Regions from separate parts of the Methylobacterium nigriterrae genome, predicted to be linked through region 2. Evidence: riboswitches for the same ligand, from Rfam matches in the RefSeq annotation. Region 2 holds a riboswitch; each other region holds the start of a gene.
What was found. Region 2 has a riboswitch for cobalamin ahead of WDW90_RS08195 (TonB-dependent receptor). Riboswitches for the same ligand answer to the same signal wherever they lie in the genome.
Positions count from the first base shown of each region.

Region 1: it holds a riboswitch for cobalamin, as region 2 does, so the genes downstream of both, WDW90_RS25805 (TonB-dependent receptor plug domain-containing protein) here and WDW90_RS08195 (TonB-dependent receptor) in region 2, are expected to answer to the same signal.
Region 3: it holds a riboswitch for cobalamin, as region 2 does, so the genes downstream of both, WDW90_RS05375 (CbtB domain-containing protein) here and WDW90_RS08195 (TonB-dependent receptor) in region 2, are expected to answer to the same signal.

Region 1 covers NZ_JBAWTG010000075.1:16,762-22,385, reverse strand. Annotated here, with positions in the region: partial or broken gene WDW90_RS25820 (Crp/Fnr family transcriptional regulator) at 1-185, shown strand, start outside; gene WDW90_RS25815 (winged helix-turn-helix transcriptional regulator) at 309-689, opposite strand; gene WDW90_RS25810 (FMN-dependent NADH-azoreductase) at 778-1,395, shown strand; cobalamin riboswitch at 1,563-1,761, shown strand; partial or broken gene WDW90_RS25805 (TonB-dependent receptor plug domain-containing protein) at 1,921-3,033, shown strand; gene WDW90_RS25800 (DUF6074 family protein) at 4,117-4,371, opposite strand; gene WDW90_RS25795 (hypothetical protein) at 4,368-4,559, opposite strand; gene WDW90_RS25790 (hypothetical protein) at 4,556-4,756, opposite strand; gene WDW90_RS25785 (DNA-binding protein) at 4,753-5,001, opposite strand; gene WDW90_RS25780 (hypothetical protein) at 5,018-5,624, opposite strand, start outside.
Region 2 covers NZ_JBAWTG010000010.1:27,589-38,983, forward strand. Annotated here, with positions in the region: gene WDW90_RS08170 (lipopolysaccharide biosynthesis protein) at 1-683, shown strand, start outside; gene WDW90_RS08175 (GFA family protein) at 905-1,345, opposite strand; gene WDW90_RS08180 (DUF2147 domain-containing protein) at 1,502-2,179, opposite strand; gene WDW90_RS08185 (bestrophin family protein) at 2,476-3,396, shown strand; gene WDW90_RS08190 (hypothetical protein) at 3,489-3,698, opposite strand; cobalamin riboswitch at 3,875-4,071, shown strand; gene WDW90_RS08195 (TonB-dependent receptor) at 4,187-6,382, shown strand; gene WDW90_RS08200 (PepSY domain-containing protein) at 6,390-7,904, shown strand; gene WDW90_RS08205 (DUF2336 domain-containing protein) at 7,861-8,937, opposite strand; gene rnhA (ribonuclease HI) at 9,267-9,992, shown strand; gene aptA (omega-aminotransferase AptA) at 10,088-11,395, opposite strand, start outside.
Region 3 covers NZ_JBAWTG010000005.1:81,353-92,747, forward strand. Annotated here, with positions in the region: gene WDW90_RS05345 (MFS transporter) at 1-1,155, shown strand, start outside; gene cobD (threonine-phosphate decarboxylase CobD) at 1,160-2,194, opposite strand; gene cbiB (adenosylcobinamide-phosphate synthase CbiB) at 2,171-3,166, shown strand; gene WDW90_RS05360 (cobyric acid synthase) at 3,156-4,631, opposite strand; gene cobO (cob(I)yrinic acid a,c-diamide adenosyltransferase) at 4,903-5,514, opposite strand; gene cobU (bifunctional adenosylcobinamide kinase/adenosylcobinamide-phosphate guanylyltransferase) at 5,551-6,081, opposite strand; cobalamin riboswitch at 6,347-6,539, shown strand; gene WDW90_RS05375 (CbtB domain-containing protein) at 6,575-6,757, shown strand; gene WDW90_RS05380 (CbtA family protein) at 6,786-7,565, shown strand; gene WDW90_RS05385 (DUF1636 family protein) at 7,558-7,971, shown strand; gene cobW (cobalamin biosynthesis protein CobW) at 7,971-9,005, shown strand; gene cobN (cobaltochelatase subunit CobN) at 9,017-11,395, shown strand, end outside.

The DNA of each region.
Region 1 (5,624 bases), on a different contig from region 2:
CAGGCCTGTCGAACGTGCACGTCAACCGCGTGCTACAGGAATTACGCAGCTCCGGCCTCATCCTGCTGAAGGACCGCCGCCTCACGATCCCGGAGATGTCCGCGCTCCAGGTGGTGTCGCTGTTCAACCCGAACTACCTGCACCTTGACCACGAGGGTCGCTACTTCGACGCAGACCAGGGTTGAGCGGTCCCGCCCCTGCATCGGTTCCGTAACGCCCAACCTGCGAGCGGCGCCCCGCCCCTGCTCAGGTCCGATAGAGCAAGCCCTACTGGAACGCCTCAGCGGTCACCCACACCGCGCCCAGGTTCAAGATCTATCCTCTTGAGCATCGTAGCGGGCCTGCGCCGCATTGATCTGCACCATGTGCTGGAAGGCCCATGTCCCGAGCGCCTGCACCGGCTCTGCCAACGAGTGGCCCATCTCCGTCAATTCGTAGTCCACTCGCGGTGGGATCGATGGTGTCACCGTCCGGCTCACGAGGCCGTCCCGCTCAAGGTTGCGCAGTGTCAACGTCAGCATCCGCTGCGAGATGCCATCAACACCGCGCTTCAACTCGCTGAAGCGGCAAGAACGTCCGCGTAGAATCATGATGATAAGTACACTCCACTTGTCGCCGACGCGCGATAGCACCTGCGATACTTTCATGCACTCAGGCGTATGGCGATTTATAGGGCCGGTTACTTCCATGTGACCGTGGTATCATTCCTGTGCCGTCTTGCGACGCTTGGGGAAGCCCATATCATGAAGCGGTCACAAAGGGGAACCGAGTTCTGATATGAAACTGCTGCACATCGACACGAGCATCCTCGGCGCCGGCTCGGTCTCGCGCGAGCTCTCCGCCCTGATCGTCCAAAGGATCACGAAGGGTACCGAAGCCGAGGTGACCTACCGCGACCTTGCTTCCGAGGATCTACCGCATCTCACGCCGGCGACACTGCCGAGCGCTCATCCCCTCTCCGCCGTGGCGGGGCCGCTTGATGCTGCTGCGCAGGCCGCCCGCGACGTGAGCGACCGGATGTTGGAGGAGTTCATTGCCGCCGACACGGTGGTCGTCGGCGCCCCGATGTACAACTTCACCATCCCGTCGCAGCTCAAGGCGTGGCTCGACCGTCTGGCGGTACCCGGCAAGACCTTCCGCTACGGTGCGAACGGACCAGAGGGTTTGGCCAGTGGCAAGCGTGTAATCGTGGCCCTGGCTCGCGGCGGCTTCTACGGCCCGGAGACCGCAGCCGTTTCGGCTGAGCATGCCGAGAGCTACCTGCGGACGATTTTCGCCTTCATGGGCATCCCCGATCCCGAGTTCGTCTTGGCCGAGGGCCTTGCGGCAGGCGAGCACAACAAGGTCCAGGCACTCACATCAGCCCGCGCCGCAGTCCAGCAACTCGCGGCCTAATCGTGGCGGATGTCGACAGGTGGATCCATAGCGAGCGCGTTCCGCAAAACCCAATGCGCGAGTGGCGCTGGTAGGCTGCGTGCCAGCAGGGCATGGTCCGCGATGTCACCATCATGGCACACACGGCACGGGACAATGCAGGCGGCGTTGACCGTGATTATCGCGGCTGTAAGGGTTGGAATGACGGTTCCCCTTGGGGATCAAAAGGGAACGCGGTGAGGGTTTGATCCTGAATCCGCGGCTGCCCCCGCAACTGTGAGCGGCGAGCCTTCCGCCACCTGTGTCACTGGATGGGCCTCATCCGGGAAGACGGTGAGAGGGCAGCGACCCGCGAGCCAGGAGACCTGCCGTCAGCCGTGGTCACACGCGGAACATGCTGGGCGGGGTGCCCTGGCAGGTGTCGGGATGGCGCAACCCTTGCGAAAGGATCGACCTCGTTCGCGGTGACGTGCCACTGCCGTTGCCCGAGGCCTACCTCCCGTGTCCCCATTCCGCTCTTCGCCCGCGCAGAGAAGCCTTGTCGCCATGGCGTGCGCCGGCTCCGTCTCGCTCACCCCGTTGCCAGTCCTAGCGCAACCTGCGGCCTCAGAAGCGACGCTCGCCGAGATCTCCGTTGCGGCTGATGCCCTAGCGCTCCCCGCCACGGGGCCTGTCGCCAGCCCGGGCTATGTCGGCGGCGTGACCGGCATCGGCGGCAGTCTCCGCCCCGTGGAAGCCGCCAGCGCCGGCGTGATCACGGGCGCCCAGGTCAACAACCGGCCCGTCACCCGCCCGGGCGAGGTGCTGGAAGCGGTGCCGGGTCTCATCGTCACCCAGCATTCGGGCGAAGGCAAAGCCAACCAGTTCTTCCTGCGCGGCTTCAACCTCGACCACGGCACCGACATCGCCATCCACGTCGACGGCATGCCGGTCAACATGCGCACGAACGCCCACGCCCAGGGCTACGCCGACATCAACTTCCTGATCCCCGAACTCGTCGGCGCGGTCGAGTTCCACAAAGGGCCTTACTTCGTGCGCGACGGCGACTTCGCCGCCGCGGGCTCGGTGCGGATCGACTATCTCGACACGGTCGAGCGGAACGTCGCGCTCACCTCGATCGGCTCCTTCGGCTACAAGCGCGCGCTCTCGATCGCCTCGGCGCCGCTGGGCGAGGGCCACCTGCTCGTGGCCGGTGAGGCGCAGGTCTATGACGGGCCCTGGGCAGTGCCCGACCGCTTGGGCAAGCTCAACGGCGTTGTCCGCTACAGCCAGGGCACGGCCACCGACGGCTTCGCGCTCACCGGCATGGCCTACTGGGCCAAGTGGAACGCGACGAACCAGATCGCGGAGCGCGCGGTCTCGGACGGCCTGATCGGCCGCTTCGGCACGCTGAACCCGAGCGATGGCGGCGATACTGGTCGCTTCTCCTTGTCGGGGCGCTGGAGCCAGACGGACGAGACCGGGATCACCCGGGCGAACGCCTACGTGATCCGCTATGGGATGAACCTGTTCAACGACTTCACCTACTTCCTCACCGATCCGGTGAACGGCGACCAGTTCCACCAGCTCGACCAGCGTGTGCTCGGCGGCGGCGAGGTCAGCCATGTCTTCCAAAGCGATCTGTTCGGCCTGCCGATGGAGAATGAGATCGGCGTGCAGAAGGCATTGCACAGTTAGCGGTTTGCCGGTGCTCCAGCCTCACGGATCAGTTAGGGGTGACTTGCGTGCCCCCTTTCGGCGGGCTCCCGCTGCCTCCTGATGCGCGCGGATGCTGGTGCCCTCGAGGAACGTCATCCCGAGTTGCACGCCCCATTCCTGTGCCAGCCGCGACAGCTGTTTCTAGACATCCAGACGCGCGAGAGCGGATTAAGGTCTGAGCCGCACGCGACCGCGACGCGCGATGAGCGGGATGCCCGCAACGGCTCACGCGCTCGGCCACGAACTGCCAGAGCACCGCTGCGCACCCTGACGAAACAGCTGCAGTAACCGCGGTCTGCCGCGCGGTCTGGATATCGGAAGCCGGACACGTTGCGCTGTTCGCTGGCCCGCTTACCCCGAAGATATAGATAGAAGTAACGCTAGCGTCACTGGACACAGAAGTGTCGCCCGCGTCACTGGCGGCAGTGACGGTAGCGTCACTGGTGTCAGTATCGCTAGCGTCACTAGGCAAAACCTTTCACCGGACAACAACCACTCTCTTAATCGGAGGCATTTCTTTCGGCTTTCGCGGAGCATGGCGCTCATTTATCGACCGCTTTGCAGCCTCACCGACCCGACGAGCTTCCTCTAAGCTCTCAAAGCGTCGCCACTTGCTGCAAGGGGATTCGCCAGTGGCTGTGGGCAGCCAAGCAAGCCGGAACAGCGTTGCTCGGCCCCTAAAACCTCCCCACCCGCGCTCACCTATCTTAGCCACTTTCACCAGTCCGATTGCGTCAACCTCTGCTATTGCGCTGGCGATCGACCCGCGTCGGATCCCAAAGTGCTCGAAATTGTCGTAGGTGACCGGCAGAGCGCCGTTGCGCGTTCCAGCATGGGCCATGTGCTCCACGCACACACGGTCAATCAGCAGTCTCGCATTCTGGCTTGCTGCCCGCCACGCAAAGCTCTCAAGGATCTCCTTTGTGAGCCAGACGAAAGGCTGGCCAGCGGGCGGATGGTTTTGCTTGCGGAAGCGGGGGTCCCGAAAGGTCTTTGTCGAACGTCCGGTGGCGTCGATGCCTCGGCAAGTGCGCGAGTTCTCGGTCACGCAGCACCTCCGGGTGCCAACAGGAACCGCCAGCGAGCGGCCCGGATGTTGTTCTCAATTGTCCGGAGTTCGGCATCCACCATCACCGGCGCAACGCCTCGGCGCACCAAGGTCTCGTGCTGAATGGTGAGCTGTCGTTGAAGATGCCCCTCTGCCTTCCGCGTGGTTGAGGCCCCCGCCATAATCCCGGCGTGGCGGAGGATGAAGCCGCGATCTCGCGAGCGCGGGAAGGGGAGGACGAGGGCGGTCATGATGCGCTATCTACCTCCCACCGGCATTTCGGGGCGTGTTCGACACTTTCTTCAAACGATCTGCCCCGAATACGATCAATGTGGCATGGCTTGATAAGTGGCCCATGCGGCTGCCAATCCTTCTCGGCATTAATCAACCGCCCCGCGACGCTTGCAAGGTCAGAGGCTTCCGGCAGGTTGGCGGTCATGCTCCCCTCCCGTTCGCCGCCGAACGGGCGCTGAGGGCGATCTGGGCCGCTTTGCGGTCGGTAAAGGTGCCGACGCACGATCCATCGCTGTCGTAGGCATAGACAGCGCCTCCAGAGCTTCGGATGAAACCGATGAGCACGCGACCGTCGTAAACCGTGAGGTCGCCGCGAGCGGTGCCAAGACGAGGGCTCGTCATGCTGCGCGCTCCTGCTTCTCGATCCAAGCCATAATGGTGGAGCGTCTAGCGTGAACCCGCCCACCGAGCTTGAAGTGGGGCAAGTCTCCTTTCGCGAGAGCATGATAGATCCGCCGGACGTTCGTTTCACGCTGGCCTGCCTCCTCGCCGTAGATGGCGATAGAGATACCTTCGGCGCCGATGATTACATCATCAGGCAAGCCGCTCCCGTCCGCGCTCAAGGAGCGCGCTACAGTTTCGGTCATTCGAATCTTCCTCGGCTTATTCGAAAAGCTTAGAGACAGCCCTCAACGTCTTGGTAGTTATTATTTTCGATATTTGCTGGTCTACCTCACAATCTTCATTGTGCACCCCTCCGAAATATCCTCTTATCAGCTCTCGATTTCCTGATGGCAGCGGACCCGATTCGGAAAGCCGTTGTTCAACGGCTCTAACCCATATCTCAGCCGCGACAACGGGCCGCTTGAACGTGACACCTACTTGAACTTTTGAATAAATATCGTTCGCAGCATCTACCCCCAACGACCTCGCAATCTCTTTCTCGAAATCTGAAATTCCGTCTCGGCCAATGATGGACATCGAGCTCATCATCATTCCTAAAGCCGCGCCAAATTGCCTGCCTTTAGAACAAATCTCCGTTAGAAAGCTATAATGCGGCAGACATATTTGCCGCGAGTGACATACACTACGCCCAAATGGCTCGATTATTTCACCGGCCTCTTTGGCTAGCATGGAGCCGTTCACAGCAATCAGAAGATTTACTGCATCGTCTAGATCCATGCGTGCAGCGCCCCCGCCGGTAGACAACTGGCCTATGAAACCAGCCTCTCGCGCATAGCGAGCGATCAGTTTCACTGATCCTTCATCT
Region 2 (11,395 bases):
TGATCATGCCGGTCCTCAGCCGCCTCTCCGACCCGGAGGCCCTCGCGGCCTCCTACAACGAGATGGCCCGCTCGGTCCTCGCCATCTGGATGCCGCTCCTGCTCGCCCTCGGCACGGGCGCCGAGATCCTCCCGATCTTCTTCGGGGCGAAGTGGGAGGGCTCCTCCCTGGTGCTGCAGGCGATGAGCCTCGTGGCCTTCACGATGCCGCTCTGGGCGCTCGCCGGGGACGCGCTGTCGGCGGTGGGGCGGCCGGACCTGTATCTCCAGCTCGCGGCGATGCAGGTCGGGATCCTGGCCGCCGGCATCACCGTCGGCGCGCAGTTCGGCCTCGTCGGCGTCGGGCTCGGCTGGTCGGCCGCCTCGGCCTGCATGGTGCCGCTGGCGATCCTCACGCTGCGGCGGGCCTGCCCGATCGCCTGGGGGGCGCAGATCGCGTCCGCGCTGCGGATCGGGCTGGCGGGGATCGGGTGTGTCGCGGGCTACTTCGCGGCGTTCCATCTGATGGACGGCCTCGGCTGGCCGAGCTGGGCCCGCTCCCTGATCGGAACCGGATTCGGCCTCGGCCTCTACGCGGCGCTGCTCGAGTTCGTGCTGTTGCCGGGCCATATCACCGGGACCCTGCGAAGCCTCTGGACCCTGTTCGCCTCGCGAGCCACCCCCTCCACCCGCTCGGCCGCGTGAGCCCGTGGCGCCTCCGGCGCGGGCTCGGGCCGTGTTCCGGCGCGTCATACGGCGTCCGCTCGATCCCTTGGGTGTGGGTAGGACGCTCAAGGCCGAACAAGGGATCAACCGGCGACGGTATCACCTTTCCAGAACGGGCTTGGCGGTTCGCGCATCGGGCAGCCGCGCATCCCTTCTCTCCGCCCGGCGTGGGAAGCGGCCCGCGCCCGATCCCGCCGAGCCTACCCCTCGGCGGGGCTGCGGTAGGGCAGCGGAGAGGCTTGCGCGAAGCGCGGCAGGTCGTCGGGACCGAGCGCCCAGGGCAGCGCCTCGCAGGTCCAGACATGCATCTCCGGCCGGATCGCGGCCGGATCGTCGAGGGTCGCGAGCGGGATGCCGATGCGCGGGGCGTCGCGCGGCTCGAGGAACAGGCGCGTGCCGCAGCGCGGGCAGAAGTGCCGGTAGAGGCGCTCCGAGCTGCGCCAGCGCGCGGTCGTGCCCTGCCAGGAGAGGTCGCGCCGGGCGAACTGGGCCTGGGCCAGGAACGGGGCCGCGGTGGCGGCGCGACAGGTCGTGCAATGGCAGATGCGGGCGCCGAGCGTGGGGGCGGTGGCGCAGTAGCGCACCGCCCCGCAGAGGCAGCCGCCGCGATAGGGCGGCGGCGCATTGCGGGTGTAGGGCATCGTATCGCCGAATCCGTCCGCGCGGGGCCCGTGGTCGAAGGTCTCGCCGGCCTGTCCGAGGACGAGCCGGGTGATTTCTCTTAAGCCGTTCCCGGCGCCCGACCAAGAGCGGCAAGGGTTCCGGGCAAGGGCTCCGGGCTTGGCGACGGGGGCGCCCTATTCCTCGGCCGGGGGCGCCGCCGGCGCGGCGGCCGGGGCCTTCGCGGCGGGCTTCGCCGCCGGCTTGGCGGCCGTTCCGGTGGTGCCGGTGGTGCCGGGCGCCGCGCCCGCGGTCGTGGCGGGCTTCGGTGCCCACTCGGCATCGGCGCGGGGGCCGCCGGGGCCGTTGGTCGGACCGGTGAGCTGGCCGGGCGCCACGTCGGTCACGCGGTTCCAGGTCTGCGAGCCGCACAGGATCGCCAGCATGCAGCCGCGCACCGAGAGTTCGGTCGGCTGCTCGGTCCAGATCGAGACGTCGTAGAACTTGCCCTCCTCGGCGTTGTAGATCTTGCCCTCGAAGCGGCCGTCCGCGTTCGGCTTCAGGCCCATGATGAGCTGGTGGCCGAGGGAGGGGCGGGTCTGCTTCTTCGGATCCGGGTTCTTGAAGTCGACGCGCGGCTGACCCTTGTCGTTGAGCGGGACCTTCAGCCAGACCGCGTAGCCGCAGACGTTCTTCTCCTGCGGGCCGCACTTCTCGATGCGGATGCGGGCGCGCCCGTCCTCGGTGAGCCAGGTGCCGCTCGGATCGGCGGGAGCCGCGGCCTGAGCGAGGCCCGAGAGCGACGAGAGCGCCGAGAGCGCGATGAGCGGCGCGGCCATGCGTGCGCCGACAGCGCCGACCAGTCGAAACGTCATACGAAAACTCCTATCGCACCCCGCCGCCCCGCGGCGCCGGAGGACGCGGCCGACCGGCGCGCTCCTCCTCTCGAAATTCCGCCATCGTCCGCGAAGGTGACCGGATCATGACCGAGCCGCGGCGGCCGGGCCCGAATTCACCGGCCCGGCCGCCGGGGTACGATCGCGGGACGCGGGGCCCGGGCGGCTTGCAGAAGCCCCCGGCGGCTTGCCTAAGCCTCCGGCGGCTTGCCGCAGGCCGGGCCCGCGCCGATAACCGGCGCCCGCGGCCCGCCGCCCGCTCCGCCCGAGACACCATGGTCGTCCGCTCCCGCCCGAACTTCCTGGCCATCCTGTTCACCCTGCAGGGCTCGATCCTGCCCCAAGTGGCGCCGAAGGTGCTCGGGATCGCGGCGGTGGCCTTCGCGGTCGTGGCGGCGGAGCGGCGCTGGCCGGAGCCCTTCCCGACCTCGGCCGGCATCGGCCCCTTCACGCTGATCGGGCTCGCCCTGTCGATCTTCCTCAGCTTCCGCAACAACAGCTGCTACGACCGCTGGTGGGAGGGCCGGAAGGCCTGGGGTGGGCTCGTCACGGAGGTGCGTGGTCTTGCCCGCGCCCTGCCGGCCGTGCTGCCGGGCCCCGGCGAGGCGGAGCTGCGGCGGCGCTGCCTCCGGCGCGTCGCGGGCTTCGCCCACGGGCTGCACGCGCGGCTGCGAGGGCTCGACGAGGCCGCCGCCGCCGCGCCCTGGCTGCCGGCGGACGAGGCCGCATCCCTCGCGCGGCGCCCGAGCCCCACCGATGCGGTGCTGGGCGCCCTCACCCGCGACCTCGCCGAGGCGATGCGGCGGGGCCTGCTCGGCGAGGTGGTGTTCGGCGTCCTGGAGCACAGGATCGCGGCGCTGTCGGGCGTCCACACCGCCTGCGAGCGCATCCAGGGCACGCCGCTGCCCTTCGCCTACACGCTCCTCCTCTACCGGACGGCCTGGCTCTACTGCCTGCTCCTGCCTTTCGGCCTCGCGGCGACGCTCGGCTGGGCGACGCCGATCGCGGCGGCGCTCGTCGCCTACACGTTCTTCGGCCTCGACGCGCTCGGGGACGAACTGGAGGAGCCGTTCGGCACCGATGCGAACGACCTGCCGCTCGACGCGCTCCTGCGCGCGGTCGACGGCATCGTCCTCGACGCGCTGGGCGAGCCGGTGCCGCCGCCGCTGGAGCCGCAGGATGCCGTGCTGCGCTGAGCGGCCAGCGCGGTTCGCGTCATCCCGGACGAGCGAAAGGGCCGACGCGCGGGGGCGCCGGCCCTTCCCGGTACGCGCCGGCGTCGCGCGGGTTACTCGGCGGCGCTCATCTCGGCGGTGAAGTGGCCGCACCAATCCTGCGCGGCGACGACCGGCCAGAGGCCCTTCGATTCGGGGGCCGGCTGGGTGACCGGCGGGTTGAAGCGGCACAGGCCCTCGTCGGCGGCAGGGGCGCCGCCGTTGAGCGTGTGCTCGTCGAAGAAGCGGCAGCTGGCGCAGGCGGCGTTGTCGGTGGCGGCCATGTCGATCGGTCTCCGTAGAGGGGGGGGTGGGCGGGCTGGCCCGGGGTCGTGTCGCAGTTCTTAATTAGAACAACTCCAATGAAGGGGTCAACCGACGGTTCTGGGTGCCGCCCGGCTCCGCCTCACGTTTCGGTGCGCTGTTGCAGGCCTGCCCGTTGACGTGAGGCGCCGCGACGGCCAAGCTCGGTTTCGACGGTTCCCCTCGGGGATCAAAAGGGAACGCGGTGAGGGTTCGATCCCGAATCCGCGGCTGCCCCCGCAACTGTGAGCGGCGAGCCCTCCATCAGCACGTCACTGGGTGCCCGGCACCTGGGAAGACGATGGAGGGCGGCGACCCGCGAGCCAGGAGACCTGCCGTCAGCCGTGGTCACACGCGAAGCGCGTCGGGCGGGGTGTCCTGGCGGGTGCCGGGTTGCGCGCCGAACACGCGTGCAGGCCGTCCTCGTTCGCGGTGACGTGCCACTTGCCGAGCGCGTCCGCCTTCCGCCATGACACAATCCTTCGAGCTCCCGCGCGCCCCGGCGCGCAGATCCGCCGCGCCGCCTCGCGCGGCCCGCACCCTCTCGATCCTGCTTGCTTATGGTTGCCTCGAGGAGGCCCGCGCCCAGGAGAGCGTCACCCTCGACACGCTGACGGTGGCGGGCTCGGGGCTCGCCCCGGCCGGCCTGAACCTGCGCACACCCGACCGCGGCGCGAGCCGCCTCGGGCTCACCCCCCTGGAGACGCCCGCGAGCGTCGACGTCATCGCGGGCGAGACCGCGCGCCTGCGCGGGCAGGACACGATCGCGGACGCCGTGACGCAGGACGCCACCGGCATCACCAGCATCGCCTCGCCGGGCAACGGCAACGGCGCCTTCACGTCGCGCGGCTTCGCCGGCCCGAACTCGATCCAGCAACTCTACGACGGCACCCGCCTCTACGTGGGTGCGGGCACCGTCACCTTCCCGTTCGACACCTGGAACGTGGAGCGCATCGAGGTGCTGCGCGGGCCGGCCTCCGTGCTCTACGGCGACGGCGCCATCGGCGGCGTGATCAATGTCGTCCCGAAGAAGCCGACCTTCACGGCGGTCAACGAGGCCCGCGCGGTCGTCGGCACCGACGGGGTGGCCCGCCTCGCCCTCGATTCCGGCGGCGCGATCGGCCAGGCCGAGTTCGGCAACACCTTCGCCTACCGGCTGAACGTCAGCGGCAACCGCGCCGATGGCTGGATCCGCCCGGTCGGCGATTTCCGCAATCTCGCGGTCTCGGCCGCGCTCCTGTTCCAGCCGAGCCCCGACCTCGCCGTCACGCTCTCCCACGATCTCGGCTACCAGGAGCCCGCCCGCTACTGGGGCACGCCGCTGGTCGAGGGACGCATCACCGATCTCGTCCGCTTCAGGAACTACAACATCCTGGATCCGAAGGTCACCTGGGCCGACAACTGGACGCAGTTGAAGACGGAGTGGACGCCGTCGGCCGACGTCACCATCCGCAACACGGCCTATCGTCTCACCAGCCGACGCCACTGGCTCGACGTGGAGCAGTACGCCTTCAATCGCGGGACGGGCCTCGTCGACCGGAGCGACTACCTGGAGATCTACCACAGCCAGGAACAGGTCGGTAACCGCTTCGACGCGGCGTTCAAGGGCAGCCTGTTCGGATTCCGCAACGAGTTCCTGGCCGGCTTCGACGTGAACCACATCGACTTCCGCCACACCAACAACTTCTTCTTCGACAAGTCCGACAGCGTGCCGCTCGTCGGCGGCTCGCTCGGGCTGTTCCCGCCGGAGGGCCGAGCCACGCCGGCCTATGCGACGCGCACGACCCAGGCCTCCGTCTTCGCCGAGGACCGGCTGATCCTCACCGACCGGCTTTCGTTCCTCACGGGCGTGCGCTTCGACGCGCCGACGCTCCAGCGCGAGGACCTGCGCTCGGGGGCGCAGTTCGAGCGCACCTACAGGGCGCTCGGCTATCGCTTCGGGCTGGTCTACAACCCGACGCCGGACAGCGCGCTCTATGCCCAGTACAGCTTCGCCACCGACCCCGTGAACAGCCTCATCACGCTGTCGCAATCGCTCGCCGGCTTCCGGCTCGCCACGGGCGACCAGGTCGAGATCGGCGCCAAGGGACTGGCCTTCGACGGCGCGCTCGAGTGGACGATCGCCGGCTACCGCATCGTCAAGAACAACCTGATCTCGGCGGTGCCGGGACAACCCACTCTGTCGACGCAGGTCGGCCGGCAATCCTCGCAGGGCTTCGAGCTGGCGCTCGGCTGGCGCGTCGCTCCCGGCTGGCGGCTCGACGGCAACCTCGCCCTGCTGCACGCCCAGTACGATTCCTTCAGCCAGAACGTGAACGGGACCGCGATCTCCTACGCCGGCAACCAGCCGATCGACGTGCCGGAGCGCGTCGCGAATCTCTGGCTCACCTGGGACGCGCTCCGGGACTGGACCGCACGCATCGGCCTGCAGAACGTCGGCCCGGTCTACACAGACTTCAGCAACACCGCCCGGCGGCCGGCCTACACCCTCGTCAACGTCGTGCTCGATCACCCGGTCACGGCGGATTCGCGCCTGAGCCTTCGCGTCTACAATCTGTTCGACAAGGTCTACGCCATCAGCGGCAACGCGGTGGGCGGCGTCGGGACCAACTGGCTCCTCGGGCGCCCGCGCTCGTTCGAACTCGCCTACACGACCGCCTTCTGAGCCCGCGATGCGCCGCCTCCTCAAGCCGGCCCGGCGATGGCTGATCCTCGGCCATCGCTGGCTCGGCATCGGCACCGGCCTGTTCTTCGTCGCCTGGCTCCTGTTCGGCCTCGTGATGATGTACGTGCCCTTTCCCGGTCTCACCGAGGCGGAGCGCCTGGCGCGCCTCGCGCCCATCGCCTTCGAGGGCGTGGCGGTCGCGCCCGACGCCGCGCTCGCCCGCGGCGGCCTCGGCACGCCCCGCGCCCTCGCCCTCGAGATGCGGGGGGACGAGCCGGTCTACCGCGTCGTCGCGGCGGACGGGACGCCCCGCACCCTCTCGGCGCGCACCGGCGCCGCGATGCCGCCGCTGACCGAGGCGGGAGCGCTCGCGCTGGCTCGGCGCCTCGGGGCCGGCCCGGAGGCCTCCGTCTCGACGCTCGGGCGCGACCAGTGGACAGTGCACGGGCGCTACGACCCGCACCGGCCCCTGCGCCGCGTCGCCCTGGCGGACCCGGCCGGCACCGAGCTCTACCTCTCGAGCGTCACCGGCGCCCTGGTGCTGGAGACGACGCGCCGGGAGCGCGCCTGGAACTGGCTCGGCGCGGTGCCGCACTGGCTCTACCCGACGCCCCTGCGCGCCCGGGGCGATCTCTGGCGCGAGACCGTCCTGTGGGTCTCGGGTCTCGGCATGGCGGGCGCCGCGAGCGGGCTCGTCCTCGGCATCTGGCGCCTGCGGGCGCGGTGGCGCTACCCGTCCGGCGCGGTCACGCCCTATCGCGGGCCGGCGCGCTGGCATCACCTGTTCGGCCTCGTCGGGGGGCTCGGACTCCTGACCTTCGTGGCGAGCGGCTGGCTCTCGATGAACCCGAACCGGTGGTTCTCGGGAAGCGCGCCGCCCGAGAGCCTGCGGGCGGGCCTCGCCGGGGCGGCCGACCGCCCGCTGCCCGATCGCGCGGCGCTGCTGGCGGCGAGCCCGCCCGGCACGGTCGCCCTGCGCCTCGTGCGTCTCGGCGGCCGCGCGCACCTCGTCGCGAGCGATGCCCTGGGCCGGCGCAGCGTGACGCCGCCGCTCGCGGAGGGCGAGATCCCGGCGGCCGCGCCCGGCCTTCTGGCCGGCGCGGCGCTCGTCCGCGCCGAGCGGCTCACCGAGTACGACGCCTACTGGTACGCGCACCACGAGGCGAGGGCGCTGCCCGTGCTGCGCCTCGTCCTCGACGACCCGGCGGCGACCTGGGTTCACGTCGATGCCGTGACGGGGGACGTCCTCGAACGCCTCGACCGGAGCGGACGGATCAACCGGTGGCTGTTCGCGGCCCTTCACCGGCTCGACCTGCCGCTGCTGATCGGGCACCGCCCCGCCTGGGACCTCGCGCTCGGTTCGCTCACGGCCCTCGCACTCGTGGTGGCGCTCACCGGCACGGTGCTGGGCTGGCGGCGCCTGCGGCGGCGGCCGCCCGGATCCTCTCTCCCACACCGGAGAGGGCGCGCGCCGCGCCTCAGGCTGCGCCCGGCTGCTCGATCTTCTCGCGGGCCGCGGTGAAGCGCACCACGCGCTGCGCGGTGACGACCGACAGGTCCTGGAAGGCCTGGAAGGCGCTCTGCAGATCCTCGGTGGAGGGTGGGCGTCCCGTCCGGCTCGTCAGGAACAGCTTCAGGGTCTTCCACCCGAACCGGACCGAGCGCACCAGGAACAGGAGCGGATCGGCGCTCGCGGCCTCGTAGGCGTTGACCGCCATGCCGGTCGGCACGCCGGCGACCCGCGCGAGCGCCACCAGCGCGCAGGTGACCTCGCCGGTGGTCAACCAGGTCTGCACCGCCGTCTCGTCGAGGCCCGATCTCGCCCGCTGCGCCACCGCGACCTCGGCGGGGGTCAGGTCGGGCGGGGGCCTCGTCAGGCCCGTGGCGATCGCGAGCGTCGCCTGTCCGGCGGCGCTCTCGCCGAACTCGCCCGCCAGCGAGGCCCGCGCCCGCGTCGCCGCGATGGCGACGAGCTGCGCCATCTGCGCCTCCGGCACGTCGACGCGGGCGGTGAGCACCCGGTTCAGCTCGGCGTCGTCGCGGGCCCTGGTCGCCAGGATCTGGAAGCCGCCCTGCGAGAAGCGGGCGCCCCGGTTGCCGGCGACGTCCCGCACCACCTGGTCGTCGCCGCGCGTGACGATGACGTCCGTGACGACCTCCGCCAGCACCCGGCGCCGCGAGATCGCGCGCAGGTGGCACTGGTCGCCCCGGCTCGCGATCTGCACGAGGTCGTCGTCCTCGAGGCGCTCGGAGCGCTCGAGCACCGGGCCGGCCACCGCGACCGAGGGGTCGAAGGCGAGGTCGCGGACGACGCGGCGCGGCGCGTTCGGGATGTCGGCGAGCGTCGCGGAGAGCTCCGCGCGCGCCTTCGTCTCGATGTCGCGGGATAGCCGGATGATGACTTCGTCGAAGGCACCGATCTGCGCCTCGTTGAGCCGCGCCGCCTGCTCGGTGAACAGGCCGGTCATCTGGCGCAGCATGCCCATGCGCTTGGCGGGGTCCCCGCTCGCGATCGCACCCTCGACGTCGGCCACAATGGTATTGAGCGCAATCATTTCAAAAATCCGGCGGCGGCAACGATAATCTGAGCCCTAAGCTTTCAAAATGGTGAAAAACATCAAATTGATCCGCCACTCGCGATCAACAATGGTCGAGGGAAAAGCACAGCGACAACAGACCGTTAATCGTGACGGCCGGCCGGAACCGTGAGCGCCGGATCGGTACGGGAATGCACCGAGGCGACGTTTCCGCGCCGGGTCGGCCCCGGGCGGCCCGGACAGGCAGCGGAGAGGCGGGACGGCAGGATGTGGAGAGGATTGCGCGGGCAAGACCTGCTAGGGTCGCGCTCCCGGCCCTCACCCCATGCGAAGCAGGTCACCCAAAGATGCGAACCATCCTCTACGCCGATGGCGGCTGCGATCCCAATCCCGGACCGGGCGGCTGGGGCGTCGTGATCTCGGGCCCGGACGGGCCGGTCGAGCTGTGCGGCGGCGAGGCCGGCACCACCAACAACCGCATGGAGCTGACCGCGGCGATCCGGGCACTGGAGCAGTTCCCCGAAGGCGCGCAGATCGAGATGCGCTGCGACAGCCAGTACGTCGTCCGGTCGGTGACGGAGTGGATGCGCGGCTGGAAGGCCAAGGGCTGGCGCACCACCACGGGCGCGGTGAAGAACGTCGACCTGATGAAGCGCCTCGACGAACTCGCCGCCCGCCGCGACGTGCGCTGGACCTGGGTGCGGGGCCATGCGGGCGACCCGCTGAACGAGCGGGCCGACCGCCTCGCCGCGCAGGGACGCCGCGAGGCGCGGGGCGAGGTGCGCGGCGAGGCGCGCGGCATGCCGCCGAAGCCGGCGCCCGCGACGGTGGAGGCGAGGCCGGCGGCTCCCGCGCCTTCCGCCGCGCCCGCCGCGCCGGCGCCGGGTCCCCGCACGGCGCCCGTGGCGATCGATGCCGCCCTCGGGCTCGAGGTCTCGCGGGCGGCCAAGCGCGCCGGGGTGACGGCCTCGGCCTTCACCGAGGAGGCGCTCCGGCTCGTCCTGGCGCTCGGCCCCGAGGAGGCCGCGCGCCTGCGCGCCCGCCTCGGCGTGAGCGCCGCCTCGGCGGCCTGACCTTGGGTCTCGTGATCGATTCAATAAGTGAGAGCACGCTGCGAAAAGCCGTTGCCGCTTTTTCGCAGCGTGCTCTGAGGCCGGGCGCCAGCCGCTCAGGCGGCGCGGTCGATGGCCTCGGCCAGCGTGCGGGTCATCTCGGCGATCTGATCCGCCTCGACGATCAGCGGCGGCGACAGCGCGATGATGTCGCCGGTGACGCGGATCAGGAGACCGCGCTCGAAGCAGTCGACGAACACCTCGTAGGCCCGGGCGCCGGGCGCGTCCGGGCGGGACTCGAGTTCGATGCCCGCCACGAGGCCGATGGTGCGGATGTCGATCACGTTCCGGCGCCCGCGCAGGTCGTGCATGGCGCTCGCCCATTCCCCGGCCAGGGCGGCGCCGCGGGTGAGCAGGCCCTCCTCGGCGTAGATCGCGAGCGTTGCGAGGCCCGCCGCGCAGGCGAGCGGGTGGCCCGAGTAGGTGTAGCCGTGGAACAGCTCGATGGCGCCCTCGGGGCCCCGCATCAGGGCGTCGTGGACCTGCCGGCTCGCGAAGACCGCGCCCATCGGCACGGTGCCGTTGGTCAGGCCCTTGGCGGTGGTGACGAGGTCGGGCGTGACGCCGAAATAGTCGGTGGCGAAGGGGGTGCCGAGGCGGCCGAAGCCGGTGATCACCTCGTCGAAGATCAGCAGGATGCCGTGCCGGGTGCAGATCTCGCGCAGGCGCTCGAGATAGCCCTTCGGCGGGACCAGCACCCCGGTCGAGCCCGCCACCGGCTCGACGATGCAGGCCGCGATGGTCTCGGCCCCGTGCAGCGCCACGAGCCGCTCGAGATCGTCGGCGAGCTCCGCGCCGTGCTCGGGCTGGCCCTTCACGAAGCTGTTGCGGGCCGGGTCGTGGGTGTGGCGCAGGTGGTCGACCCCGGGCAGCTGCGTGAAGGCGCGCCGGTTGTTGACGAGGCCGCCCACCGAGATGCCCCCGAAGCCGACCCCGTGATAGCCGCGCTCGCGCCCGATCAGCCGGGTGCGGGTGCCCTGCCCGATCGCCCGCTGGTAGGCGAGCGCGATCTTGAGCGCCGTGTCGACGGATTCCGAGCCCGAGCCCGTGAAGAACACCCGGTCGAGCCCGGCCTGCGCGCCGCCCGGCGCCACGGCGGCCAGCGCCTCCGCGAAGGCGAAGGCGGCGGGATGGCCCATCTGGAAGGAGGGCGCGAAGTCGAGGGTGAGGAGCTGGCGCTCCACCGCCTCGGCGATGGGGCGGCGGCCGTGGCCGGCATTGACGCACCAGAGCCCGGCGGTGCCGTCGAGGATCCGGCGCCCGTCGTCGCTCGTGTAGTGCATCCCCTCCGCCGAGGCGAGGAGGCGCGGGGCCGCCTTGAACTGGCGGTTGGCCGTGAACGGCATCCAGTAGGCGTCGAGGCC
Region 3 (11,395 bases), on a different contig from region 2:
AGACTGACGACGACGGCACGCCTCGGCCTGACGCTGATCGCGGGCGGAGCGGTCGCCAACATCTACTATAACCAGCCCCTGCTCGGCATGCTGGTGGCCGAGTTCGGCGCCCGCGCCGCCATCTGGATTCCGACCGCCTGCCTGGTCGGCTACGGGCTCGGGATTCTCGGCCTCGTGCCGCTGGGCGACAGCCTGCCGCGGCGCAGCCTCATCATCGGCCAGCTCCTGGGCCTGAGCCTCACCCTGCTGGTTGCCGGCACGAGCCCGAACCTCGGTGTGCTGGCGCTGGCGAGCCTCGTGATCGGCATCCTGGCCTCGGCCGCGCAGCAGGCCGTGCCCTTCGCGGCGGAACTCGCGCCGGATGCGAGCCGGGGGCGCATCGTCGGCCAGGTGATGACCGGCCTCCTCACCGGCATCCTACTGGCCCGGACCGCGAGCGGCATCGTGGGCGCCCAGTTCGGATGGCGCGCCGTGTTCTTCGCCGCCGCTGGGGTGGCGCTCGCCATGGCGGGCATCGCCGCCGCGACGCTGCCGCGCACGCCGCAGACGAAGCCGCTGCGCTATCGCGCCCTGATGCTCTCGATCCTGTACCTCGTGAAGACGCAGCCCGTGCTGCGCACCGCGAGCCTGTCGCAGGCCCTGCTGTTCGCGAGCTTCAACGCCTTCTGGGCGACGCTGGCGCTCCTCGTCGAGGCACCGCCCTTCGATATGACCGCCGCCGGGGCGGGCCTGTTCGGGGTGATCGGCGTGGCGGGCGCCTTCGTGGCACCGCTGTCGGGGCGCTTCACCGATCGGCGGGGCGCCCGGCCGGTGGTGCTCGGCGGCAGCCTCCTCGTGCTCGCGGCCTTCGCGGTGCTGTGGGCAGCGAGCGCGGGCTCGCTGGCGGCGGTGGTGATCGGGGTGCTGCTCATCGATATCGGGCTGAACGGGGCGCTCATCGCCAACCAGACCCGGGCCTACGCCCTGGTGCCGGGCGCGCGCGGGCGCATCAACACGGTGCTGTTCACCGTGATGTTCGTGTTCGGGGCGCTCGGGGCCTTCGCGGGCTCGCAGGCCTTCCTGAGGGCGGGTTGGCCGGGCGTGTGCACGGTCGGGCTGGTGCTGGCGGGGCTCGCCTGCCTTGTCGCCCTGCGCGACCGGCGCCGCGCGGCCTGAGGCGTCAGCGCAGGACCCGCGAGAGGCGGCACCATTCGGCCTTGCCGGCGGGGAGCCCGAAGCGGAGCCGGTCGGGCGCGGACTCGAAGCGCCGGACATAGATCCCGGCCTCGCCGAGCCGGCGGAACAGATTGATTCCGTTCGGAAAATCGGCGCAGCGGAACAGAGCCGTGCCGCCGACGATCCGGCCGCCCGCCCGCGCGATCATGCGGTCGAGGCGCTCCGAGTCGGCCCGGCGCCCGGCCGCGGCCTCGGCCCGCCAGGCCCCGTCGGCGAGGGCGGCCCGGCCGATGGCGAGCGCCGGACCCGAGACCGCCCAGGGGCCGAGCGCCGCCGCGATCCGGGCGGCGAGATCCTCTTCCGCCACCGCGAAGCCGAGGCGGATCCCGGCGAGCCCGTAGGTCTTGCCGAAGGAGCGCAGCACGACGAGGCCGGGCCCGACGCCTGGGCAGAGGCTCTCCACGGGCTCGAGATCCGCGAAGGCCTCGTCGACGACGAGGAGCCCGCCGCGGGCCGAGAGGCGCCCGGCCAATCGGAACAAACCATGAGCGTCGTGCACGCGTCCGTCCGGGTTGTTCGGATTGACCACGACCACGATTGCAGCCTCCCCGGCCGCCTCGGGATCCGGAACCGTCGCGACCGCGTGGCCGGCCCGGGCCCAGGCAGCGGCGTGCTCGGCATAGGTCGGCCCGACGACCGCCACCCGCTGCGGTTGCATGAGCCGCGGCAGCGTCTCGATCAGGACCTGGGTGCCGGGCGCCGCGACCACCTGGTCGGCCCGCGCTCCGTAGGCCGCGGCGGCGGCCTCGCGCAGGGCGGCGAGGTCGGCGGCCGAGGGCAGGCGCCGGAACAGGCTGGCCTCCAGCGGCGGGCAGGGATAGGGGACCGGGTTGATCCCCGTCGACAGGTCGATCCAGGGCTCGGGCGCGCCGGGAAACAGGCGCCGCGCGGCGCTCAGGTCGCCGCCATGGGCGATCACGGCCCCGGCCCCCGCCTGACCGCCTCCCGAGACCCGATGCCCTGGACCGCGCTCACCCATCCGCCCGACACGCTCGCTGCCCTGGCGCTCGCCCTCGCGGTCGAGGCGGCCTCCGGCTACCCGGACGCGCTCTACAGGGCGGCCGGGCACCCTGTCACCTGGATCGGCCGGCTGATCGACCGGCTCGAGGCCGGGCTGAACCGGGGCGGCCCGGGCGCGCGACGGGCCGGGGGCGTGCTGGCGCTCCTGATCTTCCTGGGCCTAGTCGGCGTCTTCGCCCTGGCGCTGACGGCGCTGGCGGGGCTCGCCGGGCCCGTGGCGGGCCTTGTCCTCGTGGCGCTCCTCTGCGCGAGCCTGCCGGCGCAGCGGAGCCTTCACGACCACGTCGCCCGCGTCGCCCGGGACCTGCGGGGAGAGGGCCTGGCCGGCGGGCGGCGCGCCGTCGCGATGATCGTCGGCCGCGATCCCGAGACCCTCGACGAGGCCGGGATCTGCCGGGCCGCCATCGAGAGCCTCGCGGAGAATTTCTCCGACGGGATCGTCGCGCCCGCCTTCTGGATCGGCGCGGGGGGCCTGCCCGGCGGGGCGCTCTACAAGGCGATCAACACGGCCGACAGCATGATCGGCCACCGCACCCCGCGGTACGAGAGCTTCGGCTGGGCCTCCGCCCGCCTCGACGACCTCGTGAACCTGCCGGCCTCCCGGCTCTCGGCGGCCCTGATCGTCGCGGCCGCCGCGCTCCACCGGGACGCCTCGGCCCGGGGCGCCTGGCGGGCGGTCGCGCGGGACGCCCGGCGCCACCGCTCGCCCAATGCCGGCTGGCCGGAGGCCGCGATGGCGGGCGCCCTCGGCCTGCGGCTCGCCGGGCCGCGCGTCTACGGCGGCAGGCGGGTCGACGATGCCTGGATGGGCGAGGGCCGTGCCGAGGCGGAGCCCACCGACATCGAGCGGGCGCTCGGGCTCTACCGCAGGGCCTGCCTCATCCTGCTCGGGCTCGCCTGCGCCGGGGCGTCGCTGGCCCTCATGGCGTGAGGCGGCCGCCGGGGCCGCACCCGGCCAGCGCCAGCAGCCGGTCGCAATCGACGTGAGCCTCGATGTGGCGGGCGAGGCCGTCGAGGGCCGCCTCGACGCCGGCCTCGTAGGAGTGGCCGGCCGAGGCGGCGCCGAGGCGGGCGAGCCAGGCGGCGCGCTGGCGGTCGTCGGCGAAGAGCCCGTGCACGTAGGTGCCGGCGACGAGCCCGTCCGCCGAGACCGCGCCGTCCGGCCGGCCGTCGGCGAGGCGCAGCAGCGGGCGGGCCGCGTCGGGGCCCGCCGTGTCTCCCACATGCATCTCGTAGCCGGCGAACGGCACGCCGTCCGGCAGGCTCGCGCCCGACACCGCCTCCAGGCGCTTGAGCGGCGTCATCACGGTCTCGACCTCGAGGAGGCCGAGGCCCGGCACGGTCCGGGGCGCGCCCTCGATGCCGTGCGGGTCGCTCAAGGAGCGCCCGAGCATCTGGTAGCCGCCGCACAGGCCGAGCACCCGGCCGCCCCGGCGCCGATGCGCCCGGATGTCGATGTCCCAGCCCTGCGCGCGCAGGACGTCGAGGTCGTCGATCGTGGTCTTCGAGCCCGGCAGCAGCACCAGCGCCGCGTCCCCGGGGATCGCCTCGCCGGGCCGTACCAGCACGACCGAGACGCCGGGCTCCGCCCGCAGCGGGTCGAGGTCGTCGAAATTCGCGATGCGCGGCAGCACCGGCACGGCGATTTTTCTCGAGCCGGAATCCGAGCCCTTCAGGCCGAGCACGTCCTCGGCCGGGAGCCTCGCCGCGTCGGGGAAATGCGGCACGAGCCCGAGCGCCTCCCAGCCGGTGCGGGCGGCGATGAGATCCATCCCGTCCGCGAACAGGCCCGGATCGCCCCGGAAGCGGTTGACGATGAAGCCCCGGATCAGGGCGGCATCCTCGGGGTCGATCACCGCCTGCGTGCCGACGAGGCTCGCGATGACGCCGCCGCGGTCGATGTCGCCGAGGAGCACCACGGGCGTGCCCGCCGCGCGGGCGAAGCCCATATTGGCGATGTCGCCCCGGCGCAGGTTGACCTCGGAGGCCGAGCCCGCCCCCTCGACGAGGACGAGGTCGGCCTCCCGCCCGAGCTGCGCGAAGCTCTGGAGCACCGCCTCGAGCAGGCGCGGCTTCCAGGCCTGGTAGTCGCGCGCCGTCACGGTCGCGACCATGCGGCCCTGCACCACGACCTGGGAACCGACCTCGCTCTGGGGCTTCAGCAGCACAGGGTTCATGTGGATCGAGGGCGCGACGCCCGCCGCCCGCGCCTGCAGCGCCTGCGCCCGCCCGATCTCGCCGCCATCCGGGGTGACGGCCGCGTTGTTCGACATGTTCTGCGGCTTGAACGGGCGCACCCGGAGGCCCCGCCGCGCGAAGGCCCGGGCGAGCCCGGCCACGATCAGCGACTTGCCGACGTCGGAGCCGGTGCCCTGGATCATCAGGGCGCGGGTCATGGGACGGGTCCCGGGCCGGCCAGGCGGGGGCGGGCCCCGACCGACCGGAGCGACGTGGGTCCGAATGTGCCGGACGGAGCGCGACGCGCCCCCTCTCCCGTGCGGGAGAGGGTCGGGGTGAGGGGTGCGACTTGTCCGGAAAGACCTGATCCCTCACCCGGTCCGCTCTCGCGGACTCGACCTCTCCCGCACGGGAGAGGTGGATCCGCGCCCGGTCCGGACCCGGCGATCCCCGGGGCCGGCCGGCTGCGGGCCGGCTCGCCGGCACCCATCAGAACTCGATCCCCGCCTGCGCCTTCACGCCGGCCGAGAAGTGGTGCTTGACGTTGCCCATCTCGGTGACGAGGTCGGCGGCCTCGATCAGGGCGGGCTTCGCGTTGCGGCCCGTGACGACGACGTGGAGGCCGGGGCGGCGGGCGCCAAGCGCGGCCAGCACGGCGTCGAGGTCGAGATAGTCGTAGCGCAGCGCGATGTTCAGCTCGTCGAGGACGAGAAGCCCGACCGTCCTGTCGGCCATCAGCTCCTCGGCCTTGACCCAGGCCGCCCGGCAGGCCGCGATGTCGCGCGCCCGGTCCTGCGTCTCCCAAGTGAAGCCCTCGCCCATCGTGTGCCAGGCGACGCGCTCCCCGAACGCCGCAAGGGCGTGGCGCTCGCCCGTGTCCCAGCCGCCCTTGATGAACTGCACGACGCCGACGCGGTGGCCGCGCCCGAGCGCCCGCAGCGCGAGGCCGAGCGCGGCCGTCGTCTTGCCCTTGCCGGGGCCCGTGTTGACGATGAGAAGGCCCTTCTCGATCGTCTTGGCGGCGACCTCGGCATCCTGCACCGCCTTGCGCCGCGCCATCTTCTCGCGGTGGCGGGCCTCGTCGTCCGGGCTCGGGGTCATGGGCTCCTCCGGGCGGTCATGGGCTCCTCCGGGCGTTCATGGGGTTCCTCCGGCCGGTTTCACGACGAGGGGCAGCCCCGCCACGGTGAGCACCACCCTGTCCGCCTGCGCGGCGAGGCGCTGGTGCAGGCGCCCGGCCTCGTCGCGGAAGCGGCGCGCGAGCGCGTTCTCGGGCACGATGCCGAGGCCGACCTCGTTGGCGACGAGCACCAGGGGGCCGGGCGCCGCCGCGCAGGCGGCGGCGAGCGCCTCGGCGGCGGCCGGAAGGTCGGTCTCGGCGAGCATCAGGTTGGTGAGCCAGAGCGTCAGGCAGTCGACCAGGACGGGACCGCGCCAGTCCCGCAGGGCGGCGGCGAGATCGACCGGCACGTCGCGGGTGACCCAGCCCTCCGGGCGGCGCTCCCGGTGGAGCGCGATGCGGGCGCGCATCTCCTCGTCCCAGGCCCGGGCGGTCGCGAGGTAGAGCCAGGGCGCGGCGTGCGCCTCGATCAGGGCCTCCGCATAGGCGCTCTTGCCCGAGCGCGCGCCGCCGAGCACCAGGGTCATCCGGGGTGGGGCCTGCCGCATGCGGGCTCCTTTGCCCCAAGGGACGCGGCCGGTCAAAGCGGCGGCCGGGGCGCCGATCGCGCCGGGTTGCGGGAAGCGAGGCCGCCGTCTCCCGGACGGGCCTGCACGGTCGCACGGCGCGAGGCGATCCCCTGATCCCACGCTTTGCGACGCGGCCCTCCTCCCCCGCAGATCTCGGGCCGGCCCGAGATCTGCCCTTGCCTGCCCGGACGAGAGATCTGGGCGAATCGCGAATCCTCCGCGTTGTGCGCGCCGCCGTGACAGGATAGAAGTCGCTCCGGACGGTGCCCCGGCGACGGGGTGAAAAGGGAATGCGGTGGGAGGTTCGCCTCGATGCCGCGGCTGCCCCCGCAACTGTGAGCGGTCAGCTCCTGCCAGACGGCCACCGGCGCGTGCCGGGAAGGCGGCAGGCGCGAGGACCCGCGAGCCAGGAGACCTGCCGTCCGCGGGACGATTCCTCGAACGCCGCCGGCGGGGCGGCCGGAGATTGACGATGTCGACGACCGTTCAGACCCTTGGTACCAGCACGGCCCGCGCGAACGAGGGCCTCTCGGCCGTCGTGATCGCCGCGCTTCTCGGCATCGGCCTCGTCTTCCTGGCCGGCTTCGCGCCCGCCTCGGCGCTCCACAACGCCGCGCACGATTTCCGGCACACGCAGAACTTTCCCTGCCACTGACCGCCCGGCGCGCAGGCTCCACGCCTCCATGATCATCCGGCTCCTGTCGGCGGCCCTCGTCGCCGGCTTCCTCGCGGCCGTCGTCGCGACGGGCCTGCAACTCGGCCTGACCTCGCCGCTCATCATCGCGGCCGAGCGCTACGAGGCGCAGGCCGAGACCCACGCGGCACGCGTCGCGCCTTGGACCCACGCGGCGCGCGTCGCGCCCGGCCTGCCGATCGTGCTCGCGCACGGTCACGGCGAGGACGGCCCTGCGCATGGCGGGTCCGGCGCCGCGCCCGCCTGGCAGCCGGGCCCCGGCCTGCCCCGCATGGCCTTCACGGGGCTCGCGACCCTGATCGGCGGGGTCGGCTACGCGCTGCTCCTCGGGGCGGCGATGCTGGCCTGCCGGCGCGAGCCCACGCCCGAGCGGGCGCTCGCCTTCGCGGTGGCGGGCTTCGCCGCGGCGGCGCTCGCCCCGGCGCTCGGCCTGCCGCCGGAACTGCCCGGCAGCGAGGCGGCCCCGCTCGCCGCCCGACAGGCCTGGTGGCTGATGACCGCGGCGGCGACCGCCATGGGCCTCTACCTCATCGCGATCCGGCGCGCCGGCATCGCGATCGTCGGGGGCCTCGTGCTGATCGTCGCCCCGCATCTCGCCGGCGCGCCGGAGGTCGGCGTCTCGCCCTCCGCCCTGCCGGCGGGGCTCGCCGCGCAGTTCGCCGCCCGCTCGCTCGCCGTCAGCTTCGTGTTCTGGGCCGTGATCGGGCTCGCCTTCGGCTGGGCCTGGCAGGTCTTCGGCCGCACCGCCCCGGCGCCCGCCCGTGCCTGAGGCCGCACCCGAGGACGTGGTGCTCTATGTCTGCACCACCTGCCGGGCCGAGGGCGACACCTCGGAGATCCGGGCCGGCGCGCGGCTCAGGGCGGCGCTGGACGCCCGCCTCGGCGCGGCGCCGGTGCCGGGCCTGCGGATCGAGCCGGTGGAGTGCCTCTCGGTCTGCAAGCGGCCCTGCACGGTCGCGGTCGCCTCGGCGGGCCGCTGGACCTACGTCTACGGCGACCTCGACCCGGAGAGCGCCGCCGAGACCCTGCTCGCCGGGCTCGGCCTCTATGCCGGCACGCCGGACGGCATCGTGCCCTGGCGGGCGCGGCCCGAGATCTTCAAGCGCGGCGTGGTCGCCCGCATCCCCCCGTTCCCGTCCCAGGCGGACGGGACCCTGCCTGAGGCCGCTGAGTGATGAGCATCGTCCAGAAGATCCCGTGCACCATCGTCACGGGCTTCCTCGGGGCCGGCAAGACGACGCTGGTGCGCCACCTGCTGGAGCAGGCGCGGGGGCGGCGCCTCGCGATCCTCGTCAACGAGTTCGGCGATGTCGGCTTCGACGGCTCGTTCCTGGCCGCCTGCGGGGTCGAGGGCTGCGGCGAGGACGCGATCGTGGAGCTGCCGAACGGCTGCATCTGCTGCACGGTGGCGGACGATTTCGTGCCGGCGCTGAACACGCTGCTCGGTCGCGCCGAGCCGCCCGAGCACATCCTGATCGAGACCTCGGGCCTTGCCCTGCCGAAGCCCCTCGTCCAGGCCTTCCAGTGGCCGGCGATCCGCTCGCGCGTCACGGTCGACGGCGTCGTCGCGGTGGTGGACGGCCCGGCGGTCGCCGCCGGCCTCTTCGCCGAGGACCCGGCAGCGCTCGCCGCCCAGCGTGCCGCGGATGCCAGCGTCGACCACGACAACCCGCTGGAAGAAGTGTTCGAGGACCAGCTCCTCTGCGCCGACCTCGTGGTGCTCAACAAGTCCGACCTCCTCGACGCGGACGCGCGCGCCGGGGTGCGGGCCGAGGTGGAGCGCCAGCTTCCCCGCGCCGTGAAGGTGGTGGAGACCGCCCACGGCGCGATCGACCCGCGCGTGCTGCTCGGGCTCGGCGCGGCGGCCGAGGACGACCTCGACGCCCGCCCCTCGCACCACGGCGAGGGCGAGGACCACGACCACGACGATTTCGAGACGGTCGCCCTGCCGGTCCGCCCGGCCGTCGCGGCGGCCGACCTCGCGGCGCGGGTCGAGCGGGCGGCCGAGACCGCGGGCGTGCTGCGCATCAAGGGCTTCGCCGAGGTCGAGGGCAAGCCGATGCGGCTCGTGGTGCAGGGCGTGGGCCGGCGCGTCGCCCACCATTTCGACCGGCCCTGGCGGCCGGGCGAGGCCCGCGACGGCCGCCTCGTGGTGATCGGCCTCAAGGGCTTCGACCGGAACGCCGTCGCGGCGGCGCTGGCGGGATGATATAGGACGCCATGCACCTCCTGCGCGTCGACACGGTCTCCCTCGACGAGGGCGAGGCGGCGGTCGATCTCGGGCAGGCGCCGGGCGACATCGTCGTCCTGTCCTTCACCGATTCGGACCTCGCCGGCCTCGCGGAGGCGCAGGGCGCGCTGGGCCCCGGCCGGCCCAGCCTGCGGCTCGCCAAGCTCGCGCGGCTGCGCCACCCGATGTCGGTGGACCTCTACGTGGACGGCGTCATCGCACGGGCGAAGATCGCGGTGATCCGCTGCCTCGGCGGGCTCGACTACTGGCGCTACGGCATCGAGCGGGCGCACGCGGTGTCGCGCCGGAACGGCGTCGCCCTCGTGGTGCTGCCGGGCGACGACCGGCCGGACCCGCGGCTTGCCGCCTTCTCGACGCAGCCCGCGCTCGCGAGCGAGATCGATGCCTATTTCCGCGCCGGCGGCCCGGACAACCTGCGCCGCATGCTCGGCCGGCTCGCGGCCGAGATCGGGTGCCCCGCCGCGGTCGAGCCGCCGGTGCCGCTGCCGCGCGCCTTCCCCTGGTGCCCCGGCTGCGGGCCGGCCGCGCTCGAGACCGCGCTCGCGGCGGCGGGCGATGCGGGCGCGCCGCTCGCCCTCCTCCTCGTCTACCGCTCGGCCGTGCTCGCGGGCGATGGCGGCCCGGTCGCGGCGCTCGCCGAGGCGCTGCGGGCGCGCGGCCTCGGCCCGCTGATCCTCGCGGTGTCGAGCCTGAAGGACCCGGAGGCGCTGGCGGTCCTGCGCGAGGCCCTCGACCGGCGGCGCCCCGACGTGATCGTGGCCGCCACCGCCTTCTCGGCGCGGGAGGATGCGGGCTTCGTGCTCGACCGCGCCGACTGCCCGGTCATCCAGGCCTTCACGGTCGGCGGCCCGCGCGCGGCCTGGGAGGCGTCCGCCCGGGGCCTGAACGCCGCCGACCTCGCCATGCAGGTGGCGCTGCCCGAATTCGACGGGCGGCTCTCGGGCTTTCCGATCGCCTTCAAGGAGGAGGCGCCCGAGGTCGAGGGCTTCGCCGAGCGCCGCGCCGTGCCGGACCCGGCCGGCATCGCGGCTCTGGCCGAGCGCGCCGCCGCCTGGGTGCGGCTCGCCCGCGCGCCGCGCGCCGGGCGCCGCCTCGCGATCGTGCTCTCGGACTATCCCGCCCGCGGCGGCCGGGCCGGCTTCGCGGTCGGCCTCGATACACCCGAGAGCGCGCGCGCCATCGTGGCCGACCTCGCGGCGGCGGGCTACGCGGCGGGCGAGGCCCCGGCGGGCGAGGCGCTGATGCGGGCGCTGACCGGCGGGGAAGCCGGCTTCGCGGTGCCGCTCGCCGCTTACCGGGCCTGGCTCGGCACCCTGCCGGAGGCGTTGCGCGAGGCCCTCGACGCCCGCTGGGGCGCCCCGGAGGACGATCCCGCTTGCCGCGACGGGGCATTCCGCTTCCCGATGGTGGAGGCCGGTCCTCCCTCTCCCCTCCACGGCCTCATCCTGAGGCGCCGCGAAGCGGCCTCCAAGGAGATATCCAGCGGCCGTAGCGCGATCTGGAACCCTCCTTCGAGGCTGCCGCTCGCGGCAGCACCTCAGGATGAGGTCGCGGGAGGGAGCGGCGAACCTGTCGGCTTCCCGGCGGCCCAGCCCCTCGCCCTCTTCCTCCAGCCCGACCGCGGCCGCGGCGCCGACCGCAAGGCCGGCTACCACGATCCCGACGCGCCGCCGACGCATGCCTATCTCGCCTTCTATCTCGGCCTGCGGGAGCACTTCGACGCGCTCATCCACCTCGGCACGCACGGCACCACCGAGTGGCTGCCCGGCAAGGCCGTGGCGCTCTCGCCCGAATGCTGGCCGGCTTTGGCCACCGGCGCCCTGCCGGTGATCTATCCCTTCATCGTCGACGATCCCGGCGAGGCCGCGCCGCTGAAGCGCCGGCTCGGCGGCATCGCGCTCGGCCATCTGACGCCCCGCACGCGAGCCGCCGGGCTCGCGCCGGAGGTGGCGCGCCTGCGCGAGCTCGTGGAGGAATATTCCGCCGCCAGCGTGCTCGACCCGCGCCGGGCGGAGATCCTGGCGGGCGCGATCCTCGACGAGGCGGAGGCCGCGGGCCTCCTCGACGGGGCCGGGATCGGCCCGGGCACCGCCATGGCCGACGCGCTCACGGCGCTCGACGCGCATCTGTGCGATCTCGGCGAGACCGTCTTCCGCGACGGGCTCCACGTCTTCGGCCGCGCCGCCGCCGACGCGCCCGAGGCCGTGCGGGCCTGCGCCGAGGCCGAGCGCGCCGGGCTGATCGCGGCGCTCGACGGCCGCTTCGTGGCACCCGGCCCCGCCGGCTCGCCCGCGCGCGGGCGCCGGGACGTGATGCCGACGGGGCGCAACCTCACCACCCTCGACCCC